DNA from 2 places in the Mesorhizobium sp. B2-4-2 genome. Region 2 is predicted to be linked to the other one. Evidence: predicted binding sites of a transcription regulator. Region 2 holds the regulator's gene; the other holds the start of a gene.
What was found. The regulator PhoB, encoded in region 2, activates phosphate uptake and scavenging genes when phosphate is short. The targets are predictions, from matches to a motif close to TGTCATNNANCTGTCAT.
Positions count from the first base shown of each region.

Region 1: a site for PhoB is predicted at 2,595-2,611, ahead of FJ942_RS03460 (LTA synthase family protein). Genes of this name have one in related genera too.

Region 1 is NZ_VFVM01000001.1:714,169-721,307, reverse strand. It holds gene fabF (beta-ketoacyl-ACP synthase II) at 1-21, opposite strand, end outside; gene FJ942_RS03475 (acyl carrier protein) at 56-292, opposite strand; gene fabG (3-oxoacyl-[acyl-carrier-protein] reductase) at 562-1,299, opposite strand; gene fabD (ACP S-malonyltransferase) at 1,432-2,373, opposite strand; gene FJ942_RS03460 (LTA synthase family protein) at 2,650-4,578, shown strand; gene FJ942_RS03455 (pilus assembly protein) at 4,624-6,333, opposite strand; gene rpsF (30S ribosomal protein S6) at 6,783-7,139, shown strand, end outside.
Region 2 is NZ_VFVM01000015.1:90,937-98,075, reverse strand. It holds gene FJ942_RS25655 (ROK family protein) at 206-1,447, shown strand; gene phoB (phosphate regulon transcriptional regulator PhoB) at 1,455-2,144, opposite strand; gene phoU (phosphate signaling complex protein PhoU) at 2,164-2,871, opposite strand; gene pstB (phosphate ABC transporter ATP-binding protein PstB) at 2,897-3,700, opposite strand; gene pstA (phosphate ABC transporter permease PstA) at 3,697-4,548, opposite strand; gene pstC (phosphate ABC transporter permease subunit PstC) at 4,552-5,541, opposite strand; gene pstS (phosphate ABC transporter substrate-binding protein PstS) at 5,608-6,666, opposite strand.

The DNA of each region.
Region 1 (7,139 bases), on a different contig from region 2:
CGTGACGACGACACGCCTCATCGCAGGTCCTCCCCGGTGATGACTGCGGAAAGCGTCAGGCCGAAGCCTTGTCGATGTACTTCACGGCATCGCCCACCGTCAGGATGGTTTCAGCCGCGTCATCGGGGATCTCGACGCCGAATTCTTCTTCAAACGCCATGACGAGTTCGACCGTGTCGAGACTGTCGGCGCCCAGATCGTCGATGAAGCTCGCCTGCTCCGTCACCTTGTCGGCATCGACGCCCAGGTGCTCGATGACAATCTTCTTGACGCGCTCTGCGGTGTCACTCATTTGGGGCATCCTCGTCTTTTGGTTGTCTGTCTTCGTTAGCGGGCGGAATGCCGCTAATCAAGCTGAAAGATGGTCCCGCCGGAAACGCAATGGCCGCAGACCGGTTTTTGCCCGAACCGCCGGGTTGCGGGCCGCATTACACGAAAAATCGTGGGCGTCCAAGCCGAAATGGTCGCTTTTCACAGCCCGCCCAGGCGTTGCCTGTCGCCGTCTCAAAGCCACCGCGAATACCCGGGCCCGGCCCGAAATGCATGCTTTGGCCGACCCGATCAGATCATCGCCATGCCGCCGTTCACATGGATGGTTTGGCCGGTGACGTAGCCGGCCTCGTTGGAGGCAAGATAAGCGACGGCGGACGCCACTTCGGCGCTGGTGCCCATGCGACGCGTCGGGATAGCGGCCATGATCGCCTCCTTCTGCTTGTCGTTGAGCTTGTCGGTCATCGCCGATTCGATGAAGCCCGGGGCGACACAGTTGACGGTTATGCTGCGGGTGGCGATCTCCTGCGCCAGCGATTTGGAAAAGCCGATCATGCCGGCCTTGGAGGCGCAGTAGTTGGTCTGGCCGGGATTGCCGGTGACGCCGACCACCGAGGTAATGTTGATGATGCGGCCGTGGCGACGGCGCATCATCGGATGGGTCAGCTCACGCGTCAGCCTGAACACGGCCGTCAGATTGACTTCGAGCACGCTGTCCCAGTCGGCGTCCGACATGCGCACGAACAGCCCGTCCTTGGTGATGCCGGCATTGTTAACCAGGATGTCGACGCCCTCGAGATCGGCCTCCGCTTTCTGGCCGAGCGCCTTGACCTCGTCGCGGTTCGACAGGTCGGCCGGAAACAGCTTCACCCGGTCGCCCAGGTCGGCGGCCAGCGCCTCCAGTCTCTCGACGCGCGTGCCGTGCAGGCCGACGATGGCGCCTTGCGCATGCAGCACCCTGGCGATCGCCTCGCCGATGCCTCCCGACGCGCCGGTGACAAGTGCCTTGCGGCCGGTCAGTTCGAACATGTGTTTTCCTCTTTGGTTTCGGAAGCTCAGCGAGCAACCTTATCTGTATACGTCTCGCGGGTATCCGATTGCCATCACCAACGGAATATCTTCAGCGATACAAGCCGCGCCATCAAATTCACACGCGGCGCCTCACCCGAGCGCCGCCAGTGCGGTTTCGACCTCGGCTGCGGAACCGACCGATGCCGTGGCGATTTCGCGGTTGATGCGCCGGGCCAGCCCTGAAAGCACTTTTCCCGCGCCGACTTCATAGAGCGTGGTGACGCCGTTCGCGCCGAACCACTCCACCGTCTCGCGCCAGCGCACGCGGCCGATCACCTGTTCGAACAGACGGCGCGCAATGATTTCGGGATCGCTGGTCGGAGTGACCGTGACATTGGAGACGAGCGGCACGACAGGCGCGTTCTTGGTTACCCCGGCCAGCGCCTCGCGCATGATCTCGGCGGCGGGCGCCATCAGCGCCGAATGGAAGGGCGCGGAGACCTGCAGCATCAGCGCTCGCTTGGCGCCTTTTTCCGTGCACAGTTTGGCAGCCAGTTCGACCGCTGCCTTGGCGCCGGAAATCACCAGCTGGCCACCGCCATTGTCGTTGGCGATCTGGCAGACCGATCCTTTGGCAGCCTCGGCGCAGGCGGCTTCGACATCGGCCTGCTCCAGTCCGATGATCGCCGCCATGGCGCCTTCGCCGGCGGGCACCGCCGCTTGCATGGCATTGCCGCGGATGCGCAGCAGCCTGGCGGCATCGGCAACCGAGACGAAGCCGGCGGCGGCAAGCGCCGAATATTCGCCCAGCGAATGGCCAGCGACGTAGGTAATCTTGTCCTTCAGCGAGAAGCCGCGCGCTTCCAAGGCCCTGATCGCGGCCAGCGATACGGCCATCAGCGCCGGCTGCGCGTTGGCGGTGAGCGTCAGCGCCTCTTCCGGCCCTTCCCAGATCAGCTTCGACAGGTTTTCGCCGAGCGCGTCGTCGACTTCGCTAAAAACCCTACGCGCCTCGGGGAAGGCATCGGCGAGGTCCTTGCCCATGCCGACAGCCTGGCTGCCTTGTCCCGGAAAGGTGAATGCAACGGCCATGTGTGGGCTCCCAAAGCTCGGTTCTGCTTGCCTGATACACGAATTTTCCTGCCTGTGACGCAACGCGGCCTGCCAAGTCAAGCCCGGTTCGACCCGGCCCCTTGGCAGCTTTGCCGGCCGAGTGCCTGTTCCAAAAGGCTTTTTGGCGATCACTCCTGATGAAAACCGCTCACGAATCGTTTGCTGGCTCTTCTTATTTCCGCCACAGGCGCTAGCTTTGCGTGACAATTCCATGACAATCGAGTGACGGGTCTGTCGCTGGGTGGGGAAGTTAAAGTGGCTAGGATTTCGAAAGGCGCAGGCAAAGCCGCGCCACAGTTTCTGGAAGACGATCCTTCCACCGGCTACCTGCCGGGACGGAAGTGGCCGACCATACGCTATGGGCTGACCAGCCTGCTGATCGCGGCCGTCCTGGTGTTCGCCATCGAATTGATCGTGCGCGGCGACTTCGCCGGCACGGTTTCCTTCTTCCTGCAGCCGCTCAAGCCGGGCTGGACCACGATCGTGGTGTTCGCACTGGTTCTGGTCGGCCTCGATGCCGTTTTCGGCCGCAGCTATCAAAGCCTGATGATCGTCGCGCCGCTGACGCTCTCGCTGGCTTTCATCGGTCACCAGAAATCGCATTATCTCGGCGATCCCCTCTACCCGACCGATTTCCTCTACTCCCGCCAGATCGTGGCGCTGCTGCCGCTTCTGGTGCGTGACCGTCCGATGACTGCCCTTGCCATGATTGTCGGCATCGTCGCCGGCCTGTCGCTGCTCATCTATGGCTGGCGGGTCTGGCGTCGAAAAGTGCCCATACTCAGCCGCAAGGGCCGTCTCGCCCGGCTGACGCTGGCCGTGCCGCTGCTCGCCTTCTTCGTCTCGATCATGGACTATGCCACCTTCTCCTGGACCCGGGACCGGCTGCAGATCATCCCGATTATGTGGGACCAGAAGGAAAATTACGCCTCCAACGGCTTTGCGCTCGCCTTCGCGCTGAACGTGCCGATGGCGCATGTCTCGGCGCCGCCAGGCTATTCGGAAAAGGCGATCGCGGCCATCGACAGGCCGCAGGTGACCGCCTCGGTGCCCCAGGAAAAGCCCGACATCATCGTCGTCATGAGCGAATCCTTCTGGGATCCGACCAAGCTGCCCGGGGTCACCATCACGCCCGATCCGATCCCTAACGTGCGGGCGCTGCGTTCGGGCTCCATGTTCTCACCCGAATTCGGCGGCATGACCGCCAATATCGAGTTCGAGGCACTGACCGGCTTCTCCAACGCCTTCCTGCCGGCCGGCAGCATCCCCTACCAGCAATATGTGCGCACGCCGACGCCGTCGCTGGCGACCTTCCTGAAGAGGGAGGGCTACAGGGCGCGCGCCATCCATCCGGGCACCAACTGGTTCTGGAACCGCGGCGCGGTCTATGCCGATTTCGGCTTCGACGACTTCAGATCGGAAGAGACGTTGCCGCCGATGCAAAAGCGCGGGCCGCTGGCATCCGACGCGGCGATGACGGACGAGATCATCAGCGAGGCCGATGCCAGCGATGCCCCGGTGTTCTTCTTTGCCGTCAGCCTGCAGAACCACGGCCCTTACGAGCCGAACCGCTACTACAACCCGACCCACACCGTGCAGGCGCCGATCAGCCAATGGGCGCGTGAATCGCTGCTGAGTTACACCGAGGGCTCGGCCGACGCGGACCGCGGTCTCGAACGCCTGATCGAATGGGCAAAGAAACGCTCTCGCCCCACCGTCATCGCCTTCTTCGGCGACCATCTGCCGCCGCTTGGGCCTGTCTATGTGGAGACCGGGTTCATGAAGGACAATGTCGCGCCGCGCAAGGAGGCTTCCGCCGAGGCGGCGCTGGAGCATCATCAGACGCCACTGGTCATCTGGTCAAACCGCACAGGCCCTGCCAAGGACATGGGCGCCGTCAGCCCCGCCTTCCTGCCCTATCACATCCTGAAAACGGCCGGCATCACCCACCCCTACTATACCGGCTTCCTGGGCGAGATGCGCGAACGCTACCGCGTAGTCGACCGCAATCTGCTGCTGACGCCGGCGGGAGAAGCCACGCCCGATTGGGCGCGGCAAAAGCAGATCGACCCGGCGATCCGCGACTTCCGGCTGCTGCAATACGACATGATGTTCGGCAAACGCCACGCGGCGCCCGACTTCTTCCCCGAAACGGTGGACAAGGTCGTCGCCCATATGAGCTGAAATTCGCGGCATCCTTCCAGGATGCCGCCCAGCGGGGTCGAGCGTTCAATTCGTCAGTTGCAATTTCGAGAATTTGTTGGCGATCTGCTGGAACACGTTCGGCAATTTGTTTGGATCGTTGACGGCATAGTAGTCGCTGGGATCCGAGGCGCAGGCGCTGTAGAGCGTGCGGTTGGCGGCGGTGTCGGATTGCAGCACCATCGTGTAGATTTCGGCGCCCTGCTTCTTCAGCTGCGTGCAGACGCTTTTGGTCCATCCGTCGACATTGCGCGCGGCGGTCGTCTGGTTGTCCGATCCAAGCCGACCGGCAGCGCCATAGTCTGAGCCCGCGAGAAAACCATAGGACGTATAGTCGGACTTGGTCGTCTCGTTGCTGGCGCCGTAGACGACATTCTCGCCGTCGGTGAGCAACATGACGATCTTGCTCACCCCAGGCGTCTTCCAAGGCGTCCCCTCGGCATATGGCGCACTCGGCGACAACACTCGCTGGCCCCAGGCCAGGCCCTCGGAAACATTGGTGCCGGACCCCGCCCATGCAAGCATCTTGGCGGCCTCGTTGCGAAGTTTTGTAAAGTCTTCGGTCAAGGGGACGATTGGCGAGGGACAGGACCGGTTTGGCCCCACCGTCAATTGCAAGGCGTTTGGATCGTTTGTGACCGCGGTGGCAATGGCGGTGTTCTGCGGCGCCACATATTTGGCGACTGTTTCAAGATCACCCCGCAAAAGCCCGGCAGCACTTCCAAGCAGGCCGCTCAGGTCTATTCCGAGAATATTCAGTCCGCCATTCCGAGCAAGTTTGGCCTCATCAGGGGCGTCGTCGATAAAGGAATTGTTGTAGTGATAGGCATCGTTTGAATAGCCGCTGGAAGGTCTCGTCCCCTTTCCCGGACTGTCCGGCGCGAAATAAGGCACGAACAGAGTGTCAGGGTAACGTGGATCAGGCGGCGTATCGGCGATATTAAGGACACCAGGCCGCGCCTCGACGCAGCCTTTCCAACCCGTATCCTCCCCCTTGCCGTCCTTCCACCCCGTCAATTTGGCGGCAGAGGCCGGATCTTTCATCAACTGCCTGAACAGCGCCATATGATTGGGACGCTTGTCGTTGATGACGGGGAAATTGATTCCATTGGTGGATGACTTGCCGTCCATGTCGATCCAGGACGGGTCGAACCCGTCGCCGTTGACATTGACAGCCGTGACGAAGGGTACCAGCGCCACGCGGACCTTGCGCGTCGGTGATTGCGCCGCTTCCAGATATTTGAGCAGATTGTCCGTCGCTGTCTTGAGGGCAGCAATTTTGGCGCCGGCCATCGAGCCGGTGTTGTCCAGAACCAGCACGACTTCGAGCTGGTTGTTCGATTCGACCGCCGAGGCATCGACCACGATGTGCCTGCTCTCACCGAGCAGGAAGGCGAAGTTCAAATCGACGTCAGCCGAGGCGACGGCCTTCGTCTTGACGAAGTTGACGCCCCTGTCGACCGTCAACGTGGCCCGCGCATTTGTGAGTTCGCCATGTCCGGCTACGTTGGCCTGGAAATAGCGGTTGAAGGCGTCGGTGCGGGTGATGTCCAGATCGCCGAGATGCGAGGAGGCGAGATTTGCCGCGTCGAGCGCATTCTGCAGGTTGCTCTTGGCCCGCATGATGGTGGAGACATCGGCTGCGAAGGCCACCGCCGACAGGATGGCCGGCAAGCCGATCCCGAGCAAAAGCGCGAAGTTGCCGCTTTTCGAGCGCCAGAATTTCTTGAGAAGCATCCTTACCCCCGGAAATGCCTAGCCCGTTGCTGACAGCGGGATGCCGCTTTTTGCGCCAGACATGATGAATCGGCGGTTGATGCCGGGGCCGCAACCCCATACAACCTGTCATGGTGGTTAAGGCCTGGTTTCCGGGAACCACGGAGTCCTATCGCCGCACATGCCGGTTTTCCGGCCCTGCGACATCCGGGATTGCCGCCTGCTCTTGCCTTCCACGTGGATTGCTATATAGACGCCGCCAATCTGCCGGTCCCAGCTGGGGGCTGAACGGAGGGCCGGAGGTTTTCGAAAACCTTCGCGTGAAGCCAGAAGCGCTTCCGCCTCCCGTGTCTCCGCTCTCGACCGTCTCGTCATGCTCCTTTCTTCCCCGCTCCTGGCGGGTCAGAGAAGTTGCAGAGGCTTTTGCCGCCGGGAACCGGGAGAGAAACGAAGAAAGGCGAAAAGACATAATGGCTCTTTACGAACATGTGTTTCTTGCCCGGCAGGACCTCTCGCAGCAGCAGGTCGATGCGCTTGTCGAACAGTACAAGGGCGTCATCTCCGCCAATGGCGGGTCCGTCGGCCGGGTCGAGAACTGGGGACTGAAGTCCCTCACCTACCGGGTCAACAAGAACCGGAAGGCATACTACACGCTGATGGATCTTGACTGCCCGCCGGCAGCGCTCAACGAAATGGAGCGCCAGATGGGCCTGTCCGAGGACGTGCTGCGTTTCCTGACCATCAAGGTCGATGCGCATGAGGAAGGTCCCTCCGCCATGATGCAGAAGCGCGAAGAGCGCTCGGAACGCGGCGGCTTCGGCGACCGC
Region 2 (7,139 bases):
CAAAGGCTCTATTTTTTCGAGCCTCGAAAAAACACTGGTCCATCGTCGGAACGCTGTCAACGTCGATTCTGATGTATTTTGATGTCCTCGTGAATTTTTTTCGAGCTCCGGAATAAATAATGACAGCCAAGGCCGGTTCTGCCAGTATTTGACGGTCGTCGGGATCCTGGGGAGAGAACGCGGCGACGGGGAGGATGCGAGAAACATGTCGGTCGGAATCCGCCACGACGATTTGCGCCGACGCAACCGGGCGATGGTGATCGCGGCCGTGCGCCGTGCCGGGCAGCCCTCGCGCACCGAGATTGCCGCGACCACCGGGCTCAGCCATTCCACCATATCGGCGATCTCCTCCGACCTGATTGGCGAAGGCATCCTGGCGCAGAGCAAGCCGAGCGAGGCCGGTGCGCTGAAACGCGGCCGGCCGCAGGTCGGCCTCAGCCTCAACCCTGAAGCCGCGGCGGTGATGACCGTGGTGCTGTCGCTGAATTTTCTCTCCGTTGCCGTCATCGACTATGCCGGCCAGGTGATATCTGAAGAGCAGCGCCGGCTGGACACGCTCACCCTGTCGCGCGAGGCGCTGATCGGCGAATGCGTGGCCATCGTCAGGCGGCGGTTCGAGGATCCCGACCTCGACGTCGGCAGCATCGCCCGTATCGCGCTGGCGATCCAGGGCATCACCGACACGGATGCGCGCACCATGCTGTGGTCGCCGATCACGCCGCAGACCGACATCGCCTTCGCCGACATACTGGAGGCCGAGTTCGGCATTCCCGCCACCATGGAGAACGATTGCAACATGATGGCGGTGGCGCTGCGCTGGCGCGATCCCCAGCGCTACCGCGACGACTTCATCGCCATCCTTTTGTCGCACGGCATCGGCATGGGCTTGGTGCTGAAGGGTGAACTGTTCACCGGCACCCATTCATCCGGAGGCGAGTTCGGCCACATGATCCATCGCCCCGGCGGGGCGCTCTGCCGCTGCGGGCGGCGCGGCTGCGTCGAGGCCTATGCCGGCAACTATGCCATCTGGCGCAACGCGAGGCAGCTTGGCGAGGACACCGAGCCCGTCGACGTCAGCGACGCCGACATGCGCACCCTGGCGGCCTCGGCGCGCGAAAAGGACGGGCCGGAGCGCGAAGCCTACCGCAAGGCCGGCGAGGCGCTGGGTTACGGCCTTGGCAGCCTGTTCGCGCTGATCGATCCGGCGCCGGTCGCCATGGTCGGCGTCAGCGCCGCCGCCTTCGACCTGATCGAGCCGGCTCTGCGCGAGGCCATTGCCCAGACCGCCGGCGGCCAGCACTCGAAATCGATTTCCTTCGACACCGAGCCGAACGAACTGCCACTGATCCGCGAGGGCTGCGCCATGCGCGCGCTGACCTTCGTCGACCAGGAGATTTTCGCGCCGGGGGCACAGGCGAAATCAGGCGTGGGCGAGAACGTTGCGTGACATATCCCTAGTCTTCGCGAATCGCATACCCCGCGCCCCGAATGGTGCGGATCACGTCAGGCATGCGGCCATTGTTGACCGCCTTGCGCAGCCGGCCGACATGCACGTCCACGGTGCGCTCGTCGATATAGATCGTTTCGCCCCAGACATTGTCGAGCAGTTGGCTGCGCGAGAACACGCGGCCGGGATGTCGCATCATGAATTCGAGCAGGCGGAACTCGGTCGGCCCGAGCCGGATCTCGCTTTTCTTGCGGTAGACCCGGTGCGATTCACGGTCGAGCACGATGTCGCCGACCTTGAGCACGCTGGACAGAACTTCGGGCTTGGCGCGGCGCAGCAGCGCCTTGACGCGTGCCATGAATTCCGGCGTTGAGAACGGCTTGACCAGATAGTCGTCGGCGCCGGTGGAGAGACCGCGCACCCGGTCGCTTTCCTCGCCGCGCGCCGTCAGCATGATGATCGGCAGCCGCTCGGTCTCGGGCCGCATGCGGAGACGGCGGCAGAGCTCGATGCCGGACACCGCCGGCACCATCCAGTCGAGCACAAGAAGGTCAGGGACATTCTCCTGCAAGCGGATCTCGGCTTCGTCGCCGCGCGTCACCACCTCTACCTGATAACCCTCCGATTCCAGATTGTAACGGAGCAGCACACCCAGCGGCTCCTCGTCCTCCACCACCATGATGCGTGGCGCGATCATCGACTGGTCACCCCTGCCGTCAAGCCGCTGGCGCCGACATCGCCGTCTCGTCCTGCTTCGGGCGATTGGCGGGCAATTGCGTGCCGGTCAGCACATAATAGGCATTTTCGGCAATGTTGGTCACGTGATCGCCGATGCGCTCGAGATTCTTGGCGCAGAACAAAAGATGCGTGCAGGCGGTGATGTTGCGCGGATCCTCCATCATGTAGGTCAGCAGCTCGCGGAAGACCGACGTGTATTTGACGTCGATGCGTTCATCGTCGGCGCGCAGCTTGGCAAGTGCCGCGGCATCGCGCGCCGCATACTCCTCGATCACGCCTTGGACCTGGATCAGCACAAGCTGCGCCATGGCGTCGATGGAGTGCGACAGGTCGCGCGGCGTGGCGGCAAGGCCGACGGTGCCGACGCGCTTGGCGATGTTCTTGGCGAGATCGCCGATGCGTTCGAGATCGCCCGCCATGCGGATCGAGCCGACGACATGGCGCAGATCGTCCGCCATGGGCTGCCGCTTGGCGATCAGGGTGATGGCGCGGTCGTCGAGTTCGCGCTGGCGCGCATCCATGATCGCGTCGTCGGAGACGACGCGCTGGGCGAGCGCGTTGTCGGAATTCAGGAGCGCCTTGGTCGCGCCGCCGACCATCGATGAGGCGAGATCGCCCATGTCGCGGATCAGCCTGCTGATCTGTCCGAGATCTTCGTCAAAGGCTGCGACTGTGTGTTCGGCCATGATCTTGGTCCTCGTATGCCTGGGATCAGCCGAAGCGGCCGGTGATATAGTCCTGCGTGCGCTTCTCGCGGGGCGACGTGAAGATCTTCTCGGTGCGGTCGAACTCGACCAGCTCGCCCAGATACATGAAGGCGGTCTGCTTCGACACGCGCGCCGCCTGCTGCATGTTGTGGGTGACGATGACGATCGTATAATCGGCCTGCAACTCGTCGATCAGCTCCTCGATCTTGGCGGTCGACAGCGGATCGAGCGCCGAGGCAGGCTCGTCGAGCAGGATGACCTCCGGCTTCACCGCCACCGTGCGGGCGATGCAGAGGCGCTGCTGCTGGCCGCCCGAAAGGCTGAGGCCGCTGGCGTTGAGCTTGTCCTTGACCTCGCTCCACAGTGCCGCGCGCTTCAGCGCCTGCTCGACACGGCCGTCCATCTCCGCCTTGCTGAGCTTCTCATAGAGCCTGACGCCGAAGGCGATGTTCTCGTAGATCGACATCGGGAACGGCGTCGGCTTCTGGAACACCATGCCGATCTTGGTCCTGAGCAGGTTGAGATCCTGCGAACGGTCGAGGATATTCTGGCCGTCGAGCAGCACCTGGCCCTCGGCGCTCTGCCTCGGGTAAAGCTCGTAGATGCGGTTGAAGACGCGCAGCAGCGTCGACTTCCCGCAGCCCGAAGGCCCGATGAAGGCGGTGACGCTGCGCTCGGGCAGCGACAGGCTGATATCCTTCAGCGCCTTCGACTGGCCATAGTAGAAATTGAGGCCCTTGACCTCGATCTTGGCTTTCTCGACCGCGACTTCGGGCGTATTCAACTCAGTGGACAACATCGGTTTCATCTGTCCTCTCTGCGTCCGGTAAGGCTGCGGGCGAAGATGCTCAGCCCGAGAACCGTAAGGGTGATTATGAGTGCGCCGGTCCACGCCAGCTGCTGCCATTCCTCGTAGGGGCTGAGAGCGAACTGGAAGATGGTGACGGGCAGGCTGGCCATCGGCGCATTGAGATTACTCGACCAGAACTGGTTGTTGAGCGCCGTGAAGAGCAGCGGCGCCGTCTCGCCGGAAATGCGGGCGATGGCCAGCAATATGCCTGTGACGATGCCCGACAGCGCCGCACGGTAGGCGACCGAGCGGATGACCACCCAGCGCGGCGCGCCGATCGCGGCGCCGGCCTCGCGCAAGGCGTTCGGCACCAGGTTGAGCATGTCCTCGGTGGTGCGAACGACGACCGGGATGACCAGGATGGCCAGTGCGACGGCACCGGCGATCGCCGAGAAATGTCCCATCGGCCGCACCAGCAGCTCGTAGACGAACAGGCCGACGATGATCGAGGGTGCCGACAGCAGGATGTCGTTGATGAAGCGCACGACGGTGGTGAGGCGCGAGAAGCGGCCATATTCGGCCATGTAGGTCCCAGCGAGGACACCGATCGGCGTGCCGACGATGACGGCGATGACTGTCATCATGATACTGCCGTAGATGGCATTGAGCAGGCCGCCGGCATCGCCGGGCGGCGGTGTCATTTCGGTGAACACAGAGAGCGAAACACCCGACAGGCCCTTATAGAGCAGTGCGCCGAGGATGAGCGCCAGCCAGGCCAGGCCGATGCCCGCCGCCGTGACGCATAGCGTCATCATCACGGCATTCCTGCGCTTGCGTCGATTGTGAAGCGATGTGGCCGTCGACATCGGTCAGGCTCCCGTGCGGCTGTCCATGCGCAGCAGCATGTAGCGCGCAAGGGCAAGGATCAGGAAAGTGATGACGAACAGGATCAGGCCGAGCGCCACCAGCGAAGACGTATAGAGATCGCCGTCGGCTTCGGTGAATTCGTTGGCGATGGTCGCCGAGATCGTCGTGCCGGGCGCGAACAGCGAGGCGCTGATGCGGTGGGCGTTGCCGATGACGAAGGTTACCGCCATGGTTTCGCCGAGCGCGCGGCCGAGGCCGAGCATGACGCCGCCCATGATGCCGACGCGGGTATAGGGGATGACGACGCGGCGCGTGACCTCCCAGGTCGTGCAGCCGATGCCGTAGGCCGATTCCTTCAGCACCGCCGGCACCGTGTCGAAGACATCCTTGGTGATCGAGGTGATGAAGGGCAGGACCATGATGGCAAGGATCATCGCCGAGGTCAGAAGGCCGATGCCGTAGGGCGGGCCGGCAAACAGGCTGGAGAGTCCCGGCACGTCGTGGAAAAGCTTGATGATGAAGGGCTGCACCGTCGTCTGCAGGAACGGCGCGAACACGAACAGGCCCCAGATGCCGTAGATGATGGAGGGTATGCCGGCAAGCAGCTCGACGGCGATGCCGATGGGGCGTCGGAGTGGCCGCGGGCAGAGTTCGGTAAGGAAGATGGCGATGCCGATGCCGATGGGAACGGCGATCAGGATAGCGATGGCGGCGGTGACGATGGTTCCGTAGATCGGGGCCAGCGCCCCGAAATTCTCGGTAACCGGGTTCCACGATTCGGTCGTCAGGAAGGAGAACCCGAATTTCGACAGCGCTTCCCACGAGCCGGCAAACAGCGAAATCGCCACGCCGCCGAGGATGAGCAGGACGAGGATGGCGGAAAAGCGTGTCGCCGCCCGGAAAATCGTATCGGTGAGCGCGAAGCGCCGGACCGTCGCTTCCCTGGCCCGCATGGCGGCCGACGATGGCATGGCTTCGGAGACGGCGGTCATCTGGCCCTCGCGTTTCAAAGGAAGACAGGGAGGGCGCCGTGAAGCGCCCTCCTCGTTCAGCAGGGATTACATGGCGGAATAGAGCGGCTTGCCGTCTTCGCCGACGATGTCCTTGGCCCACATGTCCTCGACGCTCTTGACGACCGCGTCGGGGATCGGAACGTAGTCCAGCGCGCCGGCCATGTCGTCGCCCTTGGCGTAGGACCAGGCGAAGAACTTGAGCGCTTCACCGGTCGCCGCCACGTCGCCGGGCTTCTTGTAGACCAGGATCCAGGTCGCCGACGTCATCGGCCAGGATTCGGCGCCCGGCTGGTTGGCCAGGATGACGCCGTAACCCGGCTGCGAGCTCCAGTCGGCATTGGCCGCCGCCGCCGAGAACGCCGCCGCCGTCGGCTCGACCTTCTTGCCGTCCTTGTTGATCATGTCGGCATAGGTCAGCTTGTTCTGCTTGGCGTAGGCGTATTCGACATAGCCGATCGAGCCACCGGTCTGCGAGACGTTGTTGGCGACGCCTTCATTGCCCTTGGCGCCGATGCCAACCGGCCATTCGAGCGCGGTGTTGACGCCGACCTTCGACTTCCAGTCGGCGCTGACGTCGGCCAGGTAGTAGCTGAAGTTGAACGTGGTGCCCGAACCGTCGGAGCGATGCACGACGGCGATCGCCTGGTCGGGAAGCTTGACGTCGGGATTGAGCTTGGCGATCGCCGCGTCATTCCAGTTGGTGATCTTGCCGACGAAGATATCGGCCAGCGTCGGGCCGTCGAGCACCAGTTCGCCCGGCTTGATGCCTTCGAGATTGACGACCGGAACGATGCCGCCCATCACCATCGGGAACTGTGCAAGTCCGGTGGATTCGAGATCCTCGCCCTTCAGCGGCGCATCGGAAGCGCCGAAGGTGACGGTCTTGGCTTTGATCTGCTTGATACCGCCGCCCGAGCCGATCGACTGGTAGTTGAGACCGATGCCGGTCTCCTTCTTGTAGGCATCGGCCCACTTCGCATAGATCGGGTAAGGGAAGGTGGCGCCGGCACCGGAGATGTCAGCTGCCATTGCCGCGGAAAGGGTGAGGGTGGACGCCGCAGCCATTGCGATCGCAACGGCCGCCGAGCGGATGAAATGTCTCATATGGCCTGCTCCTGTTCGGAAGATGGTCTCTCGGCGCCATTCCTTGCCAGCGCCCGCTGAGGCCAATAGCGTTCGATTATAACAGTCGCATGACAGTTTCGTCTCAGCCCGGTAACGCGTCGCCGGCGCCTGGAAAGGCGATGGCGATTAGCGGCTGCGGCATGGCGCCGGTTTGCCTTCGGGAATCAGGGACTTGCGCTATCCGGCCACCCAAACAGCCATCGGATTCGGCATGGATCGCTGATCGAAGAAAAGCCGGACGGGAGCGCGTTGCTCGAGGCCAGAGGATGTCTTGGCCGGGCCATCGCCAAAAACAGGTCCGTTGGGGTAGATTGACGCTGCTTCATACTGGCGGTCGCTGCTCCCGCCCGTAACTAGAAGAGAGCGGAAATTCGATGCCGTCATTGTCCCGGCTGGACGCAGGCTTTGATATGGTGCGATCGCACCATAGTCTTGCTCGAAGGGCTGCAGCC